Regions from separate parts of the Anoxybacillus sp. MB8 genome, predicted to be linked through region 1. Evidence: riboswitches for the same ligand, from Rfam matches in the RefSeq annotation. Region 1 holds a riboswitch; each other region holds the start of a gene.
What was found. Region 1 has a riboswitch for cobalamin ahead of EKC99_RS00150 (ABC transporter substrate-binding protein). Riboswitches for the same ligand answer to the same signal wherever they lie in the genome.
Positions count from the first base shown of each region.

Region 1 (2,205 bases):
CGGAGGAACGACGGCTTGATAAGTTGCGCAAAGATTTTATCGCAAACGTCTCGCATGAGTTGCGCACACCGATTGCGATGTTGCAAGGGTATAGTGAAGCGATCGTCGATGATATTGCGGCGACAGATGAAGAGAAAAAAGAATTGGCAAAGGTGATTTACGACGAATCGTTGCGCATGGGTCGCCTTGTGAACGATTTGCTTGATTTAGCGCGCATGGAAGCAGGGCATTTAACGCTTCATGAAGAACAAGTGCCGCTTAGACCGTATATCGAGCGCATCATTCATAAGTTTCAAGCGTTAGCGAAAGAAAAAGGAGTTCATTTGCTTGTTGAAATGAACGATGAGCTCATCGTTTCATTCGATCCTGACCGCATTGAACAAGTGTTGACGAATTTAATTGACAATGCGCTTCGGCATACGGATGATGGTGGCGAAGTACGTGTCATTGTCGATGCGGGGGAAGAAGTCGTGCGCATCTCTGTGCAAGATTCTGGCTCAGGCATCGCAGAAGAAGATTTGCCGTTTGTGTTTGAGCGTTTTTATAAAGCGGATAAAGCACGCACGCGCGGTCGCTCAGGTACAGGTTTAGGTCTTGCGATTGCGAAAAACATCGTTGAAGCGCATAAAGGAACGATTGCTGTCCATAGCAAACTAGGAGAAGGAACGACGTTTACGTTTACATTGCCATTGAAGTAGAAAATTTTTGTTGTCATCAGTGACGTTTTTCGCTATGATAGAAACGTAGAAATTGTTCGACAATTACATACGTTCGTTGCAAAAAGGTGTCGAACGGGCAACCTAGTAGACTTAATAGGGAATCTGGTGCAAGTCCAGAACTGTCCCCGCAACTGTAAATGCTGACGAAATGAAAACCGCCACTGTACCATTCGTACGGGAAGGCTTCAAAGTAGGATGACGCATAAGTCAGTAGACCTGCCTTTTTGCACCGTCATTCGCGTCTTCGGGGAGTGAGACGGCGAAACGACAAGGGGAAGTTATTGTCTTTTGTTGTTTCTAGCTCATTCCATTTGGGATGAGCTTTTTTATTTGACATACATAAAAGGGGGAAAAACGATGAAGAAATGGAAACAATATGTGTGGCTTCTTGCGCTCGTATTGACGCTCGGATTAGTAGCGTGCAGCAATAACGCGGAGCCAGCGAAAGAAACGAAGCAAGAGGCGAAAACAGAGGAGGCTGCATTTCCGGTTACGGTAAAAGATGCGGTTGGCGATGTCACGATTGAAAAAGAACCGACAAAAATCGTTTCGCTCATTCCGAGCAATACAGAAATTGCATACGCGTTAGGGCTTGGTGACAAAATTGTCGGTGTAAGCGATTTTGATAACTATCCAGAAGATGTGAAAAACAAAGAAAAAGTTGGTGGCATGGAGTTTAATGTTGAAAAAATTATTTCACTTCAACCAGACGTTGTGCTTGCGCATGCATCAAGCGCTCACAATTCTGAGGAAGGATTAAAGCAATTAAAAGATGCGGGCATTACAGTGATTGTAGTGCCAAACGCCACATCGTTCAACGATGTATATGCATCGATTGAACTGATCGGGAAGGCGACAGGGAAAGAGAAAGAGGCAGCCGATGTTGTGCAACAAATGAAGCAAAAAATTGATGCCATTGCGGAAAAAGCAAAAGAAGTAAAAGAAGAAGCAACCGTTTGGGTGGAAGTTTCTCCTGCACCTGAAATTTATACCGCTGGAAAAGGAACATTTATGGATGAAATGTTAACGATCATTCATGCGAAAAATGCAGCAGGCGATCAAGAAGGATGGCCGATGTTTACAGAAGAAGATGCAGTGGCGCTAAATCCAGATGTCATTATTACGACATACGGTTATTACACACCGAACGCTGTCGAGCAAGTGCTCGCTCGCCCAGCTTGGAAAGATGTCCCTGCAATTAAAAATAAACGAGTATACGATGTGAATTCTGATTTAGTTTCTCGTCCAGGACCACGTTTAGCTGAAGGGGTCGAAGAAATTGCCAAAGTCGTTTATCCAGACATTTTTAAATAATTACATGAGCGCATCGCTTATTGCAACGATTGCCTTGTTATTAGGGGTATCGATTGGATCACAATCGATTCCCTTTTCTTCTATATGGGAGACGCTATTACATCAGTTGTTTCATACGCCGACAAATGTTCCTGCCACCGTTTCGCAAATTATTGTTGCGATTCGTTTACCG
Region 1 covers NZ_RXXX01000001.1:21,269-23,473, reverse strand. The annotation lists gene EKC99_RS00155 (ATP-binding protein) at 1-698, shown strand, start outside; cobalamin riboswitch at 766-957, shown strand; gene EKC99_RS00150 (ABC transporter substrate-binding protein) at 1,077-2,033, shown strand; gene EKC99_RS00145 (FecCD family ABC transporter permease) at 1,999-2,205, shown strand, end outside.

Region 2 (2,205 bases), on a different contig from region 1:
CTGAAACGACGTCATGACGTATGTCGCCAAATCAGCCATCATCGCTGCTAAAAAGACGGATATACGCACGGATATTCCACACTTTTTACATATAACAAACAAACCGTACGCAACGAGCGGACCAACAACAGCCATAGAAAAAGCATTCGCCCCTAGCGTCGTCAAACCTCCATGCGCCAGCAAAAGCGCTTGAAATAATAGCACTGCTGTACCGATGACCGTCATAATAAACGGTCCAAATAAAAGCGCACCAAGTCCTGTCCCAGTCGGATGCGAGCTACTTCCCGTCACCGATGGAATTTTTAATGCCGAGAGAACGAATGTAAACGCCGTCGCGAACGCAAGAAGTAGTTTCACCTCCGGCTTTTGTTTCATCAAATGTGAAACATGGCGCATGCCAACAAAGAAAAATGGCAAAAAGAGTAACCACCAAACGAGCGCCCAATGCCAAGGTAAAAATCCTTCCATAATATGCATCGCATATGCAGATGGAGAAAGGGCGAAAAGAATGTACACAGCAATACAAATCGTCATCCACCATGTTTTTTTTCTCACTTTTCTTTCCCCCTTGTCGCCTGACTATATTTCGGCATCTTAAAATTTTCATCATATGTGTACGTCACGTAATCACATAACATGTCGCCATCACGTATATGTTTTCGGACAATGTCCCGTGCAACGTGCTCATCGATCGTACGATACCAAACACCTTCTGGATACACGATAACAACACACGCATCTTCACAGCGACCGTTGCACCTCGTTCGCGTCGTATGCACGTCGGCATGTAGTTGAAGTTGATCAATTTCATCACGAATGGCTTGCGTCACCTCCTCTCCTCCCTTTCGCATGCAGCTCCCTCCGTTGCAAATGAGCACATGATGCTTCGTTCCTTGCAAATTCCACGTCGCCATATATCTTCGCTCCTTTTATCAAAAATAAAAAAAGCACCCCTAGGCAGAGGTGCAGAAAAAACGAAAGATTCAAAAAATAGAGCATACGCCATCTAAGCATACATCATCGCTATAACGTCCATCGTTCCCGCACGTCTACCTATATTCCCGTAGGCAGCCGACGTATCGCAAGCAGGCAGGTCTCCTGGCTTAGGTTCATCATTTCGCTGCGCCTTCCCAAAAAATCAGTGGCACGTTGCAACGAAACTCCCCATCACAGTGGCGGGTACCGCGACGGCTTTGCACCGTTCTTCCCTTTTCAGCATACGTTTGTATGCACCGTACTTGCTCATCGTATATGCGTTTTCAAAGAACATGATGTTAATCATATGATACACCATTTTTTTCTTCTTGCCTATCCTGTTTACGAAAAAAGCACCTTCTTATTCAGAAGGCGCTTTGTAGTAATCGCACGAAAATCGTTTCACGAGCGTATGTGGAATGATAATTCGTTTAATCGGCTCATTCGGATTTTCGATTTGTTGTATTAAATTTCTTGCCGCTTCAAAGCCAAGTTGGAAAATGTTAATGTCTACCGACGTTAACGGCGGACGGGAAATTTCCGATAAAAGGACGTTGTTAAAGCTGACGATCGATAAATCCGTTGGCACGCTTAAGCCCATTTCTGCAAGCGTATTTAAGACACCGAGCGCCATTAAATCGTCGGCGACAACGAGCGCAGTTGGCGGCTCAGCGAGTGAAAGCAGCTCTTTCATCGCCTCTTGTCCGCCTTCTTTTAAAAACTCTTCATGTACAATGTAATCTTTTCGATACGTCAGCCCTGCCGATTTTAACGCTTTTTCATATCCGCGCAAACGATCCATCGTCACAATGAGATTGACGTTTCCGCCGACAAAAGCGATGCGCTCATGACCGAGTTCAATTAAATATTCTGTCGCCTCGCGCGCCGCGCGCACGTTATCGTTATCGACATGTGTAATTTCCTCCGCTTTTTTATGCGGTTTCCCGATGACGACAAACGGCACGTCTTCTTTTTGCAAATACGCCATAATTTTATCGTTCGCACGCGAATACAGCAAAATGACTCCATCGACGCGCTTTCCTTGTACCATATGCACGACGCCATCGTAAATTTCCGCTTCCGTTTCCCCCGTCGATAACTGCAGCGCATATTGACGATCGTGCACCGCTTTACTGATGCCGCGAATGACTTCTGGGAAAAACGGGTTTTGAAACGCCTTATCCGCTGAGCTTGGCATAATTAAGCCGATGACTTGCGTCGACTTATTTG
Region 2 covers NZ_RXXX01000005.1:74,741-76,945, forward strand. The annotation lists gene EKC99_RS03455 (energy-coupling factor ABC transporter permease) at 1-534, opposite strand, end outside; gene EKC99_RS03460 ((2Fe-2S) ferredoxin domain-containing protein) at 552-914, opposite strand; cobalamin riboswitch at 1,072-1,253, opposite strand; gene EKC99_RS03465 (LacI family DNA-binding transcriptional regulator) at 1,337-2,205, opposite strand, start outside.
Region 2: it holds a riboswitch for cobalamin, as region 1 does, so the genes downstream of both, EKC99_RS03460 ((2Fe-2S) ferredoxin domain-containing protein) here and EKC99_RS00150 (ABC transporter substrate-binding protein) in region 1, are expected to answer to the same signal.

Region 3 (2,205 bases), on a different contig from region 1:
AGAAGTCATGGTTTTAAGGTGCATGTATATAGCTTATCTAGCGGAGTACCGTCAATATATTCATAAAAGACAAACCTTATGTTATTTAGGTGGCCATTGGGTATAATAAATGTTTCAACAATAGTGGTTGAAAATAAACACTGCTCCAGCTTGGTAAGTAAATGGGGAGAATTATAAACATGTGATGCCATAGGATATTTATCATAGTGAATTTTCAACGTAAAGTCCGATGAGTTACTATCTGAAATTTTTACAATAAATGCATCATCGCTCCAACGAGGTTCTTTTAGTACACTACACTTGTATTCCGAGTAATTATTATCCTGTAACAATCTATATATTTGTATAATATCGGTCGTTTTAGGAACTTCTCGAATCAAAATGTCCTTTATTTTCATTAGCAAGTTTTTGTTTTCGTTAGTTAACATAACCCTTCTGCCTCCCTTTCATTAAAAAAATTTATATTTAAATCCACTTTATGTAAAACTATAACAAAAAAAATCAATACTTTTTAACATAAAATTATCAATAAAATATTAATATTAACTTAAAAGAAAAATATAACCATTAACTACGGCGTTACATCTCTCAAAACTCCACACGAGAAAATATTTCGGTTGAAAAAAACAAAAAGTTCGTTTATTCTGAATTTTATACAACAAAATAATAAGTTCACGCAACAGGTGGTTCACACATGCTGTGAATCTTAAAAGGGAAGTTTGGTGAAAGTCCAACACGGTCGCGCCACTGTGATGCAGAGCTGTTTATCACAATCCACTGTTTCATTTGAAATGGGAAGGAGATAAACAGCGATGAAGCTAAGTCAGGAGACCTGCCTGTTGTATGCACTTACGACCTACGCGTCATAGGGAGGAGTGAGGACATATGATGTTGAGGCACTTCACGTATCTCAATACGAGTTAGCTATGCCCTCCTTCTGTTTGGAAGGGGGTTTTTCTGCTTGATTGGGATAAAATGACTGGAGGTGCTTAACTTGTTCATCCGTAGTTCAAATGTAGGATATCCGCGTATTGGTGAGAAAAGAGAGTGGAAAAAAGCGTTAGAATCTTTTTGGAATGGGCAAATAAACGAAGAGCAATTCACAAAGACGATGGAAACGATTCGACTGGATTCCATTCGTAAACAGCTTGAGAAAGGAATTGATCTCATTCCAATCGGAGATTTTTCTTTATACGATCACGTGTTAGATACAGCATTTATGTTTGGATATATTCCTAAGCGATTTCAACAAATAGACGATCCTCTTGAGCAATATTTTGCGATGGCACGTGGAACGAATGGGCAACATGCGCTTGAAATGACGAAATGGTTTAATACAAATTATCACTACATTGTGCCTGAAATCGGGCAAACGAAGCCGAAATTAGTGGATAATCACCTATTGAAAGAATACAAGCTTGTAAAAGAAACATTCAATTTAGAAACAAAACCTGTATTGCTTGGCCCGATTACATTTCTTTTGCTTTCTAAGCAATACGCGCGACACGAGTGGCGCAAACATCTCGCACAATTAGTTCCTGTTTATGTGGAATTATTCAAACAACTAAGCGAAGCGGGCGTGTCATTCGTACAAATGGATGAACCGATTCTCGTGCAAGATATAGACGATGACATCATCGATGCATTTCATCATGTATACAACGTTTTTCACCGCGATATACCGAACATAAATATTATTTTACAAACATATTTTGATAGCGTATCGCATTATCGTGAAATCGTTGCTTTACCTGTCGCAGGCATTGGGCTTGATTTCGTGCATGACGATGGCGAGAACATGAAAAACATAAACACGTACGGATTTCCGAAAGATAAAATATTAGTTGCTGGTATTGTAGACGGTCGCAATGTATGGAAAAGCTCGCTTGCCCAAAAAGCGAAGCTCCTTCATCATTTAGCAGGCGTTTCTGAACAACTGATCATTCAACCGTCTTGCAGCTTAATACATGTCCCTGTCACAACAAAACATGAACATACGTTACCAACAGAACTTGCTAGTACTTTATCATTTGCGGATGAAAAATTAGATGAAATACGTATGTTGACAGAGCATATGAAAGGAAACGTAACGATCGACGAGCTAATCAAATACGATGAACAAACAACCGTTTATTTTTCCAAGTTCCGTCAATCTAAACAAACAGACGATATCACAACCGTTCCATTAAACCGAACATCTTACAG
Region 3 covers NZ_RXXX01000040.1:11,983-14,187, reverse strand. The annotation lists cobalamin riboswitch at 665-854, shown strand; gene metE (5-methyltetrahydropteroyltriglutamate--homocysteine S-methyltransferase) at 995-2,205, shown strand, end outside.
Region 3: it holds a riboswitch for cobalamin, as region 1 does, so the genes downstream of both, metE (5-methyltetrahydropteroyltriglutamate--homocysteine S-methyltransferase) here and EKC99_RS00150 (ABC transporter substrate-binding protein) in region 1, are expected to answer to the same signal.